DNA from 2 places in the Metabacillus herbersteinensis genome. Region 2 is predicted to be linked to the other one. Evidence: predicted binding sites of a transcription regulator. Region 2 holds the regulator's gene; the other holds the start of a gene.
The links. Region 2 encodes CtsR, which represses protease genes until heat stress. Its sites were predicted from a motif close to ATGGTCAATAAAGGTCAAACA; they were not measured.
Positions count from the first base shown of each region.

Region 1 (8,919 bases), on a different contig from region 2:
CTCTTGTTTTGGTTTATGTGTCATAATGACATTGCAACCTGACCTCTTTAAGACATCCTCCACATATGGAAATGGTGGCTTCAAGCTAGGAGATAATGAAAGTTCAATCTCCTTAAACTTTAGAATTTCGTTTTCCGTTAGCTGAAACACTTTTGTAGCATTGGAAAACGAAATTTTTAATTCCTTTAGTATCGTATGTTTGTCTACTTTTCCGTCAAGTAACAAGTACATGGCTTCCGTAAACGCTGGGTACGTATCAAATAAGGTACCATCAAAATCCCAGAGTATGTTCAAGATGTCTCATCCTTTTTAACAGGCTTAAAGCCTCGATAGCGTGCGGTGGTTAGCTCCTGAATATATGGCTCTAAATCGGGCATCATCATTTCTGCCGCTAAATAAATTGCATGTTCAATATCATATGGAACACGGTTGAAGGTAATTGAAAAAGCTCCAGCTTCCTTTGATTCGTAGGTTCCTTCAAGAATCGTATAAGATGCTTGCGTTAAATCTAAAGGATTTCCAACACTACCTGTATTAAATAACGTTTTTCCGAATAGCGTCTGAATATAAGCGTTGTGCACATCCCCATACCCTACTACATCAGGTGTAACCTCAAATGTACCCGTCTCTTCTGTGTTTTCAAACATACTCAACCTTTTTTCGATCGAATCCCATGGTTGTATTCTTGTATATAGGCTAAATGGAGATGCATGAAAAAGACGAATTAATTTTCCACTCATATAGAAGTCTTTTGAAAATGGCAGCTGCTCTAAATACTGTTCATGCTCTGGGGTGAGTTGCTGTTGATGCCATTTCAGTGCCGCAAATTCCGTTTCTTTTGTGATAAAATCATCCCAATTCCCTTTTACAACCACTTCACATGTTTCACGTATTCGTTCAATCGCATCCTTTGAATGTGGCCCCTTGCCCACCAAGTCACCTAAGCAAAAAATCCGTTCAATGTTACGACTTTTAATATCATCTAATACCGCTTCAAGTGCAGGTATATTTCCGTGTATATCTGAGATGATGGCAATTCTCTCCATTTATACCAACCCCTCTATCTATGTTTTAAGGAACACAGACTAATACCGCCACACCTGATGTCATCGTCTGTGTGACCCACATTATGTGCACCGCAACTATACGTTGTACTTTTAATTCTATCATAGCCTTACCACTGCTTTGGCACTTTTTTGTAGCTAAGTAAGAAAAGAAAACCAAGGCTAACATACCCAATGATTGGATATAGAAATGAAATTAGCGAGCTATATCCAAGCTGACTAATAAAATATGAGATAAAAAGAATCATTATAACAATGATCATCCGTGGTAATCTGAGATATTGTATCAGTTGACGTTCTAGTCCGAATAAGTTTCCGATTACAGATGTAAAAACTTCCCCATAGATTACCGCAACATATATAAAATAGAAAGAATAAAAAGTGGTCTTCATCACTTCAGCCATCGGAATATCATAGGTATGTAACTGTGGCAAGGTGGATAACGCGATATAACTTCCTAATAGAATGATTGTTAGCAAAATCCCTCCAAGTATTCCACCTCTTTTTAACACCTGTTCATCTTCCATCTCATTTGCAAGAGGAACTAGAACTGCAGCGGACAGTGCTAAATTGAATGCCGCATAAGAAAATGCTGCTACTAGCCATTTCAAAGAAGCTGAGTCTGCACCCTGTGAATAGTTAAGTAAATCACTTGATAGCGATTGAAACGCGACCATTAAGCTGAATAGTATCAGCATTGGAACCACAAGCAAATTGACACTAAAAAGTCCCTTCACTCCAAATACCATCACACTAACAGCTAAAGCAATGGTCAATAAAATCCCAACTTGTTTGGAAATTTCTAATTGCTCTTCAAAAATAGCTCCAGCTCCAGACAGCATAATTGAGGTAATACATAATAGTGCAACTAATACTAAGACATTCACAAATCCTCCAAATGTCCTTCCAAACAAGAATACATTCAAATCTTGAAAGGACCTCGCCTTTATTCTCTTTGATATTAATAGCATTTTAGTCCCAAGCATAATAAATAAACTGCCCGCAACACAAATTCCTGCCATTCCCAAAAATCCATACTGTGAAAAAAATTCAACAATCTCTCTTCCAGTTGCAAATCCTGCTCCAACAACGGTTCCTACATAAACAGCTGCAACTTGAAACGATTGGATCCAATTCCGACTCATGTTTTGTACACCTCTTTTTAAAATCTTATCTGGTAACTTGAAGCTTATCTAACCCATTTATCATCATCGAATAACCGATCTTGCCAAGTCTAATAAGAAAACGAATACACTTCCATCTTCATATAAAAAAACAGCTTGTTTCATTTATATGAGACAAGTACAAGAAAAGACATTGGAAAATTTTTTTTGTACAGGATGAAAGCGAAATACTTGAAAGTCAAAGATGGTCAAATTATAATAAATGTCAAAGAAGGTCAAATCCCTCTTTTTTGAATAATTAAATGACTAACAATCGCGAGATACACACTATAAAGCATGGAGGTTTTTATAAATGATGTGTCAAAATTGCCAAGCTAAACAAGCAGTAGTTGAATTACATGTCCAATTTAATCAAAAACGTAAGCAATTTCAGCTTTGCCAGGATTGCTATGTAGAATATAAAAATAAGATTCCTAGTGGGTTTCAAGTAGGTAATTCCGGCCTTCCTTTCGATGAGTTTCTACAGGGGAACGCGGATCTTCAAAAAGAGCAAAAGCAGCATGCCTCACGCAAAGGAACGGGACTGTTAGATGATCTAGGCCGCAATCTTTCAAACGCGGCACGGGCTGGCCTAATTGATCCTGTTATTGGCCGGGATCCTGAAATAAAGCAAGTGATGGAAATTTTAAATCGCCGTAATAAAAACAATCCGGTATTAATTGGAGAACCTGGTGTTGGTAAAACAGCCGTAGCTGAAGGTTTAGCACGAATGATTTCAGAAGGAAGAGCGCCAGCAAAGCTTCAAAATAAAGAAGTCTATCTATTAGACGTCGCAGCACTGGTGGCAAACACTGGGATACGTGGACAATTTGAAGAACGAATGAAGAAATTAATTTCAGAGCTTCAGCAACGAAAAAACGTCATTCTTTTTATCGATGAAATTCACCTTCTCGTTGGCGCAGGATCTGCGGAAGGTTCAATGGATGCAGGGAATATTTTAAAGCCTGCTTTAGCAAGAGGTGAGCTCCAAGTAATCGGAGCAACAACTCTTAAGGAATATCGTCAAATTGAAAAAGATGCTGCTTTAGAGCGTCGCTTTCAACTTGTTATCGTTAAAGAGCCCGCTGTTGAAGAAGCCATTGCGATCTTAAAGGGTATTCAAAGTAAATATGAAGACTATCACAGTGTGAGCTATACCGAAGAGGCAATTAATGCGTGCGTGACCCTTTCCAATCGCTACATTCAAGATCGATTTTTACCTGATAAAGCGATTGATCTATTAGATGAAGCAGGATCAATTAAAAACCTAGTAACAAATACGCTGGATGAAAAGCAAGTACAGCAACGCCTTTCACGAATTGCACAGGCAAAAGAGGTAGCAACACAAAATGAACAGTATGAACTTGCTGCTAGGTTACGGGATGAAGAAACAGAGCTAGAAAAGCAACTTACTACCCATCCCGAACGTTCGTTAGTTACTGTTGAGCTTAAAGATATTCAAGACATGATCGAAAGAAAAACTGGAATCCCTGTTGGAAAGCTTCAAGACAATGAACAGGAGAAAATGAAGAATCTTCAAGGAAATCTTGCAAAAAAAGTAATCGGACAGGATGAAGCTGTTCGAAAGGTTGCAAAAGCAATCCGAAGAAGTCGTGCTGGGTTAAAGTCTAAAACGCGTCCGATTGGTACATTCCTCTTCGTTGGACCAACAGGCGTCGGTAAAACTGAGCTAACAAAAACGCTAGCAGAAGAAATATTCGGTTCGAAAGAAGCTTTGGTTCGTCTCGATATGAGCGAATATATGGAAAAGCATGCAATCTCAAAAATTATCGGATCTCCTCCTGGCTATGTTGGTCATGATGAAGCCGGTCAATTAACTGAAAAGGTTCGCCGTAACCCTTACAGCATCATTTTGCTTGATGAAATTGAAAAGGCACATCCTGATGTACAGCACATGTTTTTACAAATCCTAGAGGACGGTCGGTTAACCGACAGCCAAGGCCGAACAGTTAGCTTTAAGGACACTGTAATTATTATGACAAGCAACGCCGGTGTTAGTGAAAAACGAATAACTGTTGGATTTGAAACTGGTTATACAGATGCAATCAAGGAAAGTAATTTATTACAGTCACTTGGCTCCTTCTTCAAGCCAGAATTTTTAAACCGATTTGACAATATTATTGAATTTAAGTCACTTGATAAAGACCACTTAATTTCAATTGTCGACATCATGCTTGAAGAATTATCGCAGTCTCTTTCCGAGCAAAATTTATCACTTAACGTCTCCTTGGAAGCGAAAGAAAAACTTGTTGAACTTGGTTTCCACCCTACTTTCGGTGCAAGACCACTGCGTCGTGTCATTCAAGAACAGCTTGAAGATCAAATTACCGACCTTCTTCTTGAAGGTGTAGCAGAAGAAATTTTAACCGTATCGTTAGAAAATGATCAGATTGTTGTAAAAGGTTAATGGAGAGACTGTCCTAGAAAATTAAGTAGTTCAGTTTTGGGGTGTAAAGAGTAAAACTGCATAACAAAGAATGAGTGTCAAATTGCAACTGAATTTGACACTCATTTTTCTTTGTTATTGCATGAATTAACACGCAAAATAATAGCAGCAATTTCGAATTGTAATACATCGACTTTATAGTTTATATTCTAGAATCTATGGCTCGTGAAATACATAAACTTAATTAATAGGCTGACATTCCGAATGGTTCTCTACTACCCAATACATTATCTTCTTCAACAAATCTTGCCCGGTTACTTCAATAAGAAAAAGGGTTTTACTCTTTATTAAAGTGAAACGAGAGATAATCTTTTAAAATCCTAATCAATCTTGAAATCATTCCCTATTCCCTTCCAAATATATGATAAAATGCCTATAGAGCACAACACGAGGGAGTGAGTACTTTGATTTTCACCAGACGACTCTGGATCAAATTAATTCAGTTGAATACGTGGACATTGGTTTTTGCGACAACCACACTGATCCTAATCAGCAGTTTTGCTATTCACCTTCTAGAACCTGAAACGTTTATAACCCCTTTTGAAGGACTTTGGTGGACGATGACAACCGTGGCAACGGTTGGCTATGGTGATGTTTCACCAACTACGGTAAGAGGTAAAATTTTTGCAATGATTTTGTACGTAGTTGGAATTGGTCTTATGACTGTTTTTATTGGAAAAGTCATTGATTCATTTAGTTTGCGTAAAAGGTTAAAGGAGGAAGGCAAGTTGGTCGTTCAAACAAAAAACCACATTGTTTTAATTAACTGGAGTAAAAAAGCTGAAATTACCTTGCAAGAACTATTACATTCATTTAACGATATTCATATTGTCATTATTGATGAAACGCTTAAGAAAGTTCCGCTTATGCACGAAAGAGTTGACTTTGTAAGCGGAGACCCAGAAAGCGAAGAGGTTTTATTAAAAGCGAATATTCTTGAGTGTAAAACAGCAATGCTTTTTGCACCAGACGCTTTAACGACTGCTTCCCAAGCGGATGGGCAAACTCTCCTTGTTGCGTCAATCCTTAAAGATACTGCAAGTAAATTCGGCAAGAACATTTATACGATTTGTGAAGTTTCAAATTCTAAACATATTCAAGCCTTTGCACATGCTGAAGTGGAAGAGTTCATTACCTCAAACGATACAGCGGCCCATCTTGCAGCACGATCCATTCTCTTCAATGGATCAAGCGAAATTATCCGTCAGCTAACAAGTAACAAAGGACATGACCTCTACCATATTCCTAAAAAGTCCGAGTGGAAGACCTTCTCCGATGCTAGTAACGAATTGGCTTCCAAAGGAGCTCTGTTAATTGCCAACCATAACGATTTGTCGATTATATCAAAGCTTGATCAGGACATTCCGAATGATGCAAAACTTTTTATTATTTGTGATGATGATACTTATCAGCTATTAATGTAATAAGATGTAGGCATATCAGTTTCATAAGAAATAACAAGTATAATAACAAAGCGTACCCAGTCAGTCCATGTAATGTCATAACATGCATATAGACCAACATAAAGGTATCTGTAAATAAGGGAGGAGCATTAAGATTAACATCTTCTTTTTTTGTAAATCCCTTTGGAACAGGATAATTCTCAAGGTTCAGAAAATCTTTAATTTTGATAACATGGGATTCTGCAATGCTAAGAGCAAATTCAAGTATGCCCCTAATGTCTTCATCTTGCACCTTATCAATAGAATGAGTAAAGATACAAATTTCTAAAGTATCATTCATATATTGAGTCCATAGGTTTGCTAGTTCTGATGAAGATAGTCGAACATTATGACTAATATTGTCCACGAAAAAACATCCGAGATTTTATTACACTTGTACTTATTTTTTATCAGATCGCAATAATTAAAATGCCTAACCTTTGAGAAAATATGTATTTTTACACCATAACTTGTAACTTGTAAATTCGTACTTATACTAGGGCATAAAAAGATTATTCTACATCCTTAAAAATCAGTGAAACGTTTATCTAACAATAAAAGCTTGTCATTCTATTTTTTTGTCATCATATACATAGTTTGAGGTGTTGACGATGACAAACTATTCACGTTTTTTTCTATTACTCTCGCTTTTTATAATCCTCTTTAATGGTTCTTCACTCGGATATATCATCTACCAATTTCGGCTCGGCGAAACATTTGGAATCATTCTCTTTCATATAACCTGTCTGTTTGGCGCATTGTGTGCATCAATTGCAAATGAAAAAAATGACACCCCAACATTTTATGAAAAATTCTTTTATTATACGAATCTCGTTGTGTTTTTTTTACCTTATTATTATTTGTTTATTTCAGAGGTCGTATTATCGAACCTGTAAATTCTACACCTAAGGACTGACTTTTCTATCCAACTATTCATGTAAAAAACTTCATTCATCTACCCGACGTTAATGGAAATCGTTTCCTTTATGATTAAAACAAAGGAAACGGATGGAGGGAAATTAGATGTTTGTGAATGAATATATGTTGAAGCTTCTTTATGATATGAAAAGAGAAAAGTTTGAAAAAGAAGTCGAGATGAGTAGGCATCGGAACAAGAATGATTTCGAAACAGCACGAAAAACCAAATGGCAGCTTTTTAGTTTTTTTGGTTCCTTTTGAACGAAGTCAATCAATTGACTTCATTTTTTCGCTAGAATGTCATCAGCAAAAAGCACCTCACTCCTGAGGTGCTTTTTGCTGATTCCTAATTAATTCGTTTCGTTCTCCTCCATCCGCAAGCTCTTCTGAAAATTCACGATCTGGTGGCTCCACAAGTTCAGACGTACGAATTTCAGCAGAGGAAAGGTTATTATTTGGGGCAGCTTCTTCGTTTGGTTTTTTCAATGTAATCAGTCCTTTCTTTTTCCTAGTATGTGTAAATAAGAAGACTTCATACAATAATTAAAAACAGCACTGAACCTTGTCCAGTGCTGAAGTAAACTAATGATTATTTAATTCCCACCGGCACAACCATCTGTCCTACTGCGTGAATTAATTCCTTTGGCATCGGGAAGGAAACGGCCGCAGGATCACCCGCTACAGCTGGGATTGTTCTTTGCAGGTCTTGTTCTGAAATGTTGTACTCAGAGAAGTCGACTGGAAGACCAACCTTGTGTTGAAGCAAGCGGATTTTCTCAATTACACTCGCTAACGCGCCCTGCTGATCTGCATCCTTCACGTCAACGCGTAAAGCCTCGGCCAGCTCGTTAATTTTTGGTAGATACAAGCTAGGGATACTCTCCATCACAACTGGTAAAAAGACGGCATTTGCCAGACCATGTGGAATTCGGAACAATGCACCATACGCATGTGCAAAATTATGAACAGGAATTGCGTTTAATGCATAACTAAATGCCGTGATTCCCATTAAACTTGCATGAAGCATTTCCATTCGAGCATCAATATTCCCACCATCTGAAACTGCTACAGGTAGACTTTTTTCAATTAAACGAATTGCGTGTAATGCATGAGCATCAGTGAGTGCCGTCGCATTTGGCGAAGCGAGTGCCTCAATCGCGTGAGTTAGTGCGTCAAATCCAGTAAACGCAGTAATCATTGGTGGTAACCCAACTGTCAAATCAGGATCCAAAACCGCAATATCCGCACTGATAAATGGATTGATTATGTTCGTCTTCAGTTTAATTTCTTCATTATATATGACCGCAATCGGTGAGACTTCAGATCCCGTTCCCGCAGTTGTCGGAATCGCTATATGTGGAATTGGCATATAGGTCGCCTCAGGAAATGACTCGAATTTAAAGCCACCTGGAATCGCTTCATTAATATCCGTTAATCCGTTGTGCAACGAGTACTTTACTCCTTTAACAGAATCCAGAACACTTCCGCCACCGACCGCGAGCAGAGCGTCAGCACCTACTTCTCGTGCATACCTCGTTGCGTCATTCACACATTTACTTTCTGCATCCTGAGTAATATCTAAATAAACCCCAACAAGCTCAGGACCAACCCCATGCGGAGTTAACTCAAAGATTTGCGCAACTTTATCAACGACGCCTGCATTCTCTAAGCCCCGATCACTAAAAAGAACAACCCGTTTCGCACCAAGACCTCGAAACAAATCTGGAACTAACGCACGCGTATTTGAACCACTATAAATCGCTGTACGCATTGAAAATTGTGAAAAAGTTGTTGATAGCATATAGCTCACCTCATCCTTCAGTATTTGAAAACAAAATTCCGTACCAATTCTTTTTGTGCAGTTC
Region 1 covers NZ_JBHLVO010000002.1:161,165-170,083, reverse strand. Annotated here, with positions in the region: gene ACFFIX_RS03840 (HAD hydrolase-like protein) at 1-294, opposite strand, end outside; gene ACFFIX_RS03835 (metallophosphoesterase family protein) at 291-1,046, opposite strand; gene ACFFIX_RS03830 (YkvI family membrane protein) at 1,175-2,209, opposite strand; gene ACFFIX_RS03825 (ATP-dependent Clp protease ATP-binding subunit) at 2,541-4,655, shown strand; gene ACFFIX_RS03820 (ion channel) at 5,090-6,118, shown strand; gene ACFFIX_RS03815 (DUF3231 family protein) at 6,081-6,503, opposite strand; gene ACFFIX_RS03810 (hypothetical protein) at 6,748-7,032, shown strand; gene ACFFIX_RS03805 (hypothetical protein) at 7,160-7,315, shown strand; gene ACFFIX_RS03800 (hypothetical protein) at 7,373-7,540, opposite strand; gene ACFFIX_RS03795 (iron-containing alcohol dehydrogenase) at 7,644-8,855, opposite strand; gene ACFFIX_RS03790 (aldehyde dehydrogenase family protein) at 8,866-8,919, opposite strand, start outside.
Region 1: a site for CtsR is predicted at 2,450-2,470, ahead of ACFFIX_RS03825 (ATP-dependent Clp protease ATP-binding subunit). Genes of this name have one in related genera too.

Region 2 (8,919 bases):
TTGAATTCGAAAATAGATTGACGAGTTCGTCTCTCTTTTTAAAACCAACCTGAAATCCTAAGTAACCTAATAATAGCGTCAAAAAGAGTGGAATAATCGTATTAAAGATTTGGTATTGAATGTCCTGTAATGGAATAACAATAAGAAATGCAACTATAAGTCCAAAAATCAAACCTAAACTACCAAATAATACATCCGTTACAGGCGCTTTTACTAATGATTCTTCTAAAACTTTAATCCAATTTACCACATAATCCACTAGCCAGAATGTAACTAAAAAGAATATGATGGCTCCTAACACCGCTAATGTATATGGCGTATCAATAAAAGGTATGTCCTGCATATTTAAGAGTTCTATAAGCTTTGGCATGAAGAAGATTCCAAGCATACCACCAACACTTAGGAAAACAAGCTGTATAATGCGTTTTAACATACCTTCACCTCCTCTATGTATTAAATACTCTAACCTAAATGACACATTTGTTAAATAGTTTCTTAAAAATGTAAATAGAATGAAATCCTCTCGTAATCTTCTGCTGAGATTAATGTTTTTTAAAGTGAAAAACAATTTTAATATACCCTAAATACACTATAATAAAACAACAAATGGGAAATTTTTAAAAATAGTTGTTATATTTGACGGTCAATATCTAGCTGATCATGTAATCTTTTTAGACCTTCTTTAATTTTTTTCGCCCTCACTTCCCCTATTCCATCAACCTCGTCTAATTGTTCTACGGATGCTCTTAAAATAAGTTTCAAATTTAAGAATTTTGTCACTAATTTTTCAATAATAATTCCAGGGAGCCTCGGAATTTTATGAAGAATTCGATAACCCCTAGACATGATGACTTCATCAATATTTGTGAAAGGAGAATAACCTAATAGTTTTAATAAAATTGCATCCTCTAATAAATCTAAGCTAGATAAGTCCTGTAATTGTTTTAATATTGGATAGTGATCATTTCCAGAACCATATTTATAATCCCTAATAAGCAGGGCAGCTTCTTCTTCGAAATTTGAAAGAAGTTCTGTCAATTGAAGGCGAATTAAATGTCCTTCTGCGCCGAGTTCATTTACATAATCATTAATTTCGTTCTTAATCCTTAATACCATTTCAAATCTGTGTAAAACCTGCAGAACATCTCTGAAGGTGACCATTTCTTCTAGTTCGAGTGCACCTAAGTTGACAATGGACTGATCAAGGACCGATTTATATTTCTCTAACGTCTGTATCGCTTGGTTCGCTTTTGTCAGAATGACACCAATATCTCTAAGTACATACCTAAGCTCTCCGTGATATAGAGTAATAACGTTTCTTCGTTGTGAAATGGCTATGACCAAGTTTCCAGTTTGTTTTGCCACTCTTTCAGCTGTTCGATGTCTCATACCTGTTTCCGAGGAAATAATTGATGAATCTGGGACAAGCTGCGCATTAGCAAAAACTATCTTGTTTCCTGAATCACTTAAAATGATAGCTCCATCCATTTTTGCTAATTCATAAAGATGTGCAGGTGAAAAGGCTGAATGAATATAAAAGCCGCCATCTATCACTTCTTTTACCTTGTCATTGTGTCCGACGACAATTAAACCACCTGTTTTTGCACGTAAGACATTCTCTATTCCTTCCCGAATTGGTGCTCCTGGTGCTACAAATTGAAGAATATCATTTAATGTTTTTCCACTAAACTTTTTTTCTCTGTCTGACATTCTTTTAACCCCCTAATGTGTGTTTAAGGGCCTGCGCAACACTCTTCACTCCAATTATTTCGATATCGTTTGGAGGGCTCCAGCCACCTATGTTTGCCTCTGGAATAATCGCACGTTTAAATCCTAGCTTTGCAGCCTCGATCACTCTTTGTTCAATTCTAGAGACCCTTCGTACTTCTCCTGTTAACCCGACTTCACCAATAATGACATCGGTCGGTTTTGGTGGAGCATCTTTAAAGCTTGATGCAATACTTATCGCAACAGCTAAATCGATAGCAGGTTCATCTAGCTTAATCCCTCCCGCTACCTTTAAATATGCATCCTGGTTTTGTAATAAGAGACCCACACGTTTCTCTAATACTGCCATCAATAATGGTACACGATTATGATCAATACCCGTTGCCATCCTTCTTGGGTTCCCAAAGCTGGTTGGAGAGATTAATGCTTGTATTTCGACAAGGACCGGTCTTGTTCCTTCCATTGAAGCACATACTGTTGAACCTGCAGCACCCTTGGAGCGTTCCTCTAAGAAAATTTCAGAAGGATTTTGAACCTCTTCTAACCCACTTTCCTTCATTTCAAAAATACCCATTTCATTCGTAGAACCAAAACGGTTTTTTACTGCTCTTAGAATTCGGTACGTATGGTGCCTTTCCCCTTCAAAATAAAGAACTGTATCAACCATATGTTCTAGCAATCTTGGCCCCGCAATTGAACCTTCCTTCGTTACATGACCAACGATTACGATCGCTATTCCCTTAGTTTTAGCAATTCTCATTAACTCCGCCGTACATTCTCTTACTTGGGAAACACTGCCTGGCGCTGAACTAATTTCACTGTGAAAAACAGTTTGTATGGAATCTACAACAACAAAACCAGGGTTGGTTTCTTCGATTGCCTTTGAAATAAAGCTTAAATCCGTCTCTGCGAGCACAAATAGTTTTTGTGCTTTTACACCTAATCTATCGGCTCTTAGCTTTGTTTGTTTCACGGATTCTTCTCCCGAAATATATAAAACATCATTACCGTTGTCTGCTAGTTGAGAAGATACTTGTAAAAGCAAAGTAGACTTTCCGATACCAGGATCCCCACCTATTAAAACAAGCGATCCTTTTACAATTCCACCACCTAATACGCGGTTGAACTCTTTTAAATTAGTATGAATACGGGGCTCTTTTGATGTTTCAATACTTGTGATTGGAGATGGCTTTTGCACAGTTTGGTTTGAATGATTAAATACTGTTTTCCTTGATGATGAGGCTTTTATCACTTCTTCTGTCATTGTATTCCATTCGCCACAGCCAGGACATTTTCCCATCCACTTCGGTGATTCATATCCACAGGACTGACAAATAAACTTCACTTTCGTTTTTGCCATCAATTAGTTCCTCTCTTAATAGATTACCAAGGATTGTAGACATTTATGATGATTGTGAATAAATTCCTTGATAAAGAAATTGAGACATACTGCGAGAAGTATGCCTCGATCATTTGTTTATTTATTTATTTTCACTTCCGTTTTTACCACAAATTCATTATTTTCAACATCGAGTATAATCAGTTGTTCTTTATCAATTGCACCTCTTAACAATTCTTCTGAAAGTCGATCTTCAACATGCTTTTGAATTGCTCGACGCAAAGGACGGGCACCATATTCGAGGTCAAAGCCTTCTTCTACTATTTTCTCTTTTGCAGCTTCTGTTAATTCTAATGATAAATCTTGTTCAATTAGACGTTTTGTTAATTGATCAGACATTAGTGAGACAATCTCTTTTAAATGCTTTTTCTCAAGTGCATGGAAAACGATAATTTCATCAATTCTGTTAAGGAATTCAGGACGGAATGCTTTCTTCAATTCACCCATGACTTTATCTTTCATATTCTTATAATTCTGCGTCTCATCTTGGACATTGAATCCGACATATTTATTTCGCTTTAATTCACTTGCACCAACATTAGACGTCATAATTAAAATGGTATTTCGGAAATCAACTGTGCGACCCTTGGAGTCTGTTAATCGGCCATCTTCTAATACTTGAAGTAAAATATTAAAGACATCTGGATGAGCCTTTTCAATTTCGTCTAGTAGAACCACAGAGTAAGGCTTTCTACGGACCTTTTCTGTTAGTTGTCCGCCTTCTTCATAGCCTACATACCCAGGAGGTGAGCCAACTAGACGAGATGTTGAGTGCTTTTCCATATACTCAGACATATCAATTCGAATCATTGAGTCTTCGTCACCAAAGATGGATTCTGCAAGTGCTCTAGCTAACTCTGTTTTCCCAACACCTGTTGGTCCTAAAAACACAAATGAACCTATTGGGCGTTTCGGGTCTTTTAAACCTGCTCGTGCTCGGCGAACTGCTTTTGCAACTGCAACAACTGCTTCTTCCTGACCGATCACACGTGAATGGATAAGACTCTCCATATTCAAGAGCTTATCTGTCTCTGTTTGAGCCAGTCTGGACACTGGAATTCCCGTCCAACTTGAAACAACCATTGCAATATCTTCAACAGTTACTTCAGAGTTTTCTTGACCTTGCTTCTCTTTCCATGTCTTTTTCGTTTCTTCTAACTGCTCACGTAATCTTTGCTCGGTATCACGTAAGGAAGCAGCTTTTTCAAATTCCTGACTTTGAACGGAAGAATCCTTTTCTTTCCGAACCTCTTCTAGTTTTACTTCAAGCTCCTTTAGGTTTGGAGGAGTTGTAAATGAGCGTAGGCGAACCTTAGATCCTGCTTCATCAATTAGATCAATTGCCTTATCAGGTAAAAAGCGGTCTGCAATGTATCGATCGGATAATTTAACTGCCGCATCAATTGCCTCATCTGTTATGGATACTCGGTGATGTGCCTCATAGCGGTCACGCAGACCTTTCAAAATTTGTACACTTTCATCCATTGTTGGCTCAGCGACTTGAATTGGCTGGAAACGTCGTTCAAGCGCAGCGTCCTTCTCGATGTATTTTCGGTATTCGTCTAATGTAGTCGCACCGATACATTGTAGCTCCCCACGAGCTAATGATGGTTTTAAAATATTCGATGCATCAATTGCACCTTCTGCACCACCCGCACCAATCAGTGTATGAAGTTCATCAATAAATAAAATAATGTTTCCAGCTTGGCGAATCTCGTCCATCACCTTCTTCAAGCGATCTTCAAATTCTCCGCGATATTTAGTACCGGCAACAACGGTCCCCATATCAAGCGTCATGACTCTTTTGTCACGTAATATTTCAGGAACCTCATTATTAATAATTTGCTGAGCCAATCCCTCTGCAATAGCTGTCTTACCTACACCAGGTTCACCGATAAGGACTGGGTTATTTTTTGTTCTACGACTCAGTACTTCTATGACACGCTGAATTTCTTTGCCTCGACCAATAACTGGATCTAAGTTGCCTTCTCTAGCAATCACCGTTAAATCACGGGCAAGGCTATCGAGAGTCGGTGTGTTGGCATTTGTCATTCCCCCACCCTGATGACCTGAGGAAGAATCGTTGCTACCTAACAGCTGAAGAACTTGTTGCCTTGCTTTATTTAAACTAACGCCTAAGTTGTTTAGGACACGAGCAGCTACCCCTTCACCCTCACGAATTAACCCTAAGAGAATATGCTCAGTTCCGACATAAGAATGTCCTAGTTTCCTTGCTTCATCCATTGAAAGCTCAATTACCTTTTTAGCACGAGGAGTATAGTGAATCGTTTGTGAATTCTCTTGTCCTCGTCCAATTAACCCTTCAACTTCCTTTTGAATTTTTTCAGGTACAAGCCCTAATGCTAAAAGGGCTTTCGCTGCAATTCCTTCACCTTCTCTAACAAGACCTAAAAGAATATGCTCTGTTCCGATATTATTATGGCCTAAACGAACAGCTTCCTCCTGTGCTAATGCTAAAACCTTCTGGGCGCGTTCAGTAAATCTTCCGAACATCATGATTCATCATCCTCCATCCGTTTGTTTCGTTCCATCTCAAGGTTCAATCTTTCTCTAATTAATGTTGCTCGCTTAATATCTCGATCCTCTGGACGTAATGGTCCACCAAAGTATTGCTGTAAAAAACCTGGTTGTGTGAAAATAATTAGTTCATTTAAAATATTTCTTGATACATCTTTAATGATTCCGAGATCTATTCCTAGACGAACATCTGAAAGACATCTTGCCGTTTCCTTCGATTCAATTATTCGACTATAAGCAAGAATTCCAAAGGATCGAAAAACTCGATCTTCTAATTGCGCCTGGGAAGTGTTATATAGTGCTTCTCGTGCTAATCTTTCCTGAGTAATAAGCTGCCCAACAACACTATTTAAATCTTCTACAATATCTTTTTCCGACTTACCCAGTGTGATTTGGTTAGAAATTTGAAAAATATTCCCGAGGGCTTCGCTGCCTTCTCCGTAGATACCTCGGACAACTAATCCTAGTTGATTGATTGCAGGAATAATGCGATTGATTTTTTGAGTAAGCACGAGGGCTGGAAGATGCATCATAACCGAAGCTCTCAATCCCGTACCTACATTTGTTGGACAACTAGTTAAGTAACCTCTTACTTCATCAAAGGCATAGTCAACTTCTTGTTCAATCCAATCATCAATTTTCCCAGCAACATTTAAGCATTCCATTAATTGAAGACCTGGGAATAAACATTGTATGCGAATATGGTCCTCTTCATTTACCATTATGCTTACTTCTTCATTTTCTGAAAGTAAACATCCACCAAAATTTGCATGTTCAGCTAAGTTAGGGCTAATTAGGTGTTTCTCAACTAGCACTCTTTTTTGAATCGGTTGCAGATCATTCATTTTTAATAATTCAAGGTTACCTATTTGGTTAAAGTCTTTATCAGAGTATTTCAGCTCAAATATGTCTAGTACTTCTTGCATTTCCTCATTTGAAGCAAGAGTAGGAAATTGATACTTTGCAATATTTCGTGCGAGACGAATTCGGCTACTTATCACTATATCTGAATCTGGACCTTCTTGACTCATCCAAGCACTCATTGCTTTATTTATAAAATGCTGGAGCGACATATATTATGACCCCTCCTCTTTTGACCCTTTTAATTTTTTGTCAAGCAACCTTATTTCATCTCTCACTTCTGCAACTTTTTCAAATTCCTCCTGCAAAATAAGATTATGAATGACGCCTTTCAATTCATCCACTTTCTTTCGAAGGTGAATGTCTCCACCAATCCGTTCAGGAATTTTGCCCGCGTGCACCGTATTACCCCCGTGCACACGTTTTAATATAGGGGTAATTTGATTTTTAAATGTTTCATAACAATTAGAACAACCGAATCTTCCCACTTTTGAAAATTGCTGAAAGGTCATCTTGCACCGCTCACATTGTAAAACTACACTTTGCTTAAAAACATTGTGCTCTTCCGCTTTTGCTATCACAGGTTCCATTTTTAGCAAACCTGTTAGTAAACTGTTAAAAGAGAAGCCAGTATTACTATCAAACATAAAAAGTTCGCTATTGTCCTTTGCACAGTGTTCACAAATATGAACTTCGGTTTTTTCACCGTTAATCACTTTCGTAAAGTGAAAAGTTGCCGGCCTTTCTTGACACTCTTGGCAAATCATCTCCTCACCTACTTTCACTTATATTTTAAAGAAGTTATCATTGCTTTTACCATTCGTGCCCTTAACTCATCTCGGTGCGGTAATTCAATGTACAAAACCGACCGATCAATTACACTTAACATTAACTTTGCCTCTCTTAGAGTTAGGGCTCCTTCAGAAACTAATCTTGTTATAATATCTCCAGCTGAAGCTTGGGAAAGCTGTTGATGAATCAACTGTAAAATCTGATCGATTAAATGCGCAGTGTCGTTGGCCTGAACCTTAATAATTCGAATGTAACCTCCACCACCTCGTTTACTCTCAACAAGGTATCCTCTCTCGATGGTAAATCTCGTATTAATAACATAATTTATTTGGGAAGGTACACATTGAAATTTATCTGCAATTTCGCTTCGTTTTATTTCAACAATTTCTTTACCGTTAGTATCCAGTACTTTTTTTAAATATTGTTCAATGATATCTGATATATTCCTCACCCAACCTCCTCCTTACTTGACTTTGACTATATTTGACTTTAACTTTACTATAAAGCGAATCTCAATTTTTTTCAACTTTGACGTTTAATAATAAATATTTCCAAAATCTGCTCTTATAAAACCTTGTTATAAAACTTTTTCGACTTCCTTAATGCTTGTTATCAAGTCTGATAAGACCTTATCATCTAAATTTTCAGGTTCTAATTCCACAAAATAGTTAAAACTAATTATTCCCTTTTTATCTTTCTTCGAAGATATTAAGTGCAATTTATAAACGGTTAGATCATATTCAGCTATACTTGTTAAAATTTTTCCTATTTCATTCTGTCCAGAATAAGTGGTAATCTTTAACCTTTTTCTCCTTGTTTTTCGATACAGAAATTGTTCTAAACGATTAAGGAAAATAAGGCTTAATAAAACCAGTATTGTTGTAAAAACAGCTAACAAGTACATCCCCGCACCTATAACCAAGCCTAAACCTGCAACTATCCAAATAGATGCTGCTGTCGTTAGGCCCCTTACAGTCGCACCTTTTACAAGAATGGTTCCAGCTCCTAAAAATCCAATTCCACTTATAACGTATGATGGAATTCTTGCGGGATCAAATTGAACATTAGGATATTCATGTATGTAATCTTCAAAGCCATACAAAGACAATACCATCATTAGACAGGCTCCCACTCCAACTAATAAATGAGTACGAAAACCAGCGGGATGTCTTTTGAATTCACGTTCCAAACCAATAAATCCACTTAATATTGCTGCGAAAATTATACGAATCATCATTATTAAGGAATCATTATCTATTAACTCTGTAAACATCTAATTCCCCCTTTCAATACAAATAACTGAACTATATATATATACGTTTTTAATTGACTCTAAACACCTTTTTAGAGAGAGAGGAGAAAATCTTTTCTTTAAGTTTTTGTATTTGAGAGAGTTAGGGTTGTTTGTAGTAATAGAATCGCATTGAGACTAGAGTTTATTTAGGGTATGTCTAAAACTTTGTCAGATATGCACGACTTCGTCTTTTTATATAAATATATAAGCTTATAACAAAAAAGTTAGCATCGCTGCTAACTTTTTCCTCTTTGCCCGTCAATATCTTACTTTCACAGGACTTGCACATGCCCCCGTTAATGGGGGT
Region 2 covers NZ_JBHLVO010000030.1:623-9,541, reverse strand. Annotated here, with positions in the region: gene ACFFIX_RS22535 (PIN/TRAM domain-containing protein) at 1-433, opposite strand, end outside; gene disA (DNA integrity scanning diadenylate cyclase DisA) at 631-1,710, opposite strand; gene radA (DNA repair protein RadA) at 1,715-3,088, opposite strand; gene clpC (ATP-dependent protease ATP-binding subunit ClpC) at 3,206-5,644, opposite strand; gene mcsB (protein-arginine kinase McsB) at 5,641-6,738, opposite strand; gene mcsA (protein-arginine kinase activator protein McsA) at 6,742-7,293, opposite strand; gene ACFFIX_RS22505 (CtsR family transcriptional regulator) at 7,308-7,769, opposite strand; gene ACFFIX_RS22500 (MgtC/SapB family protein) at 7,896-8,591, opposite strand.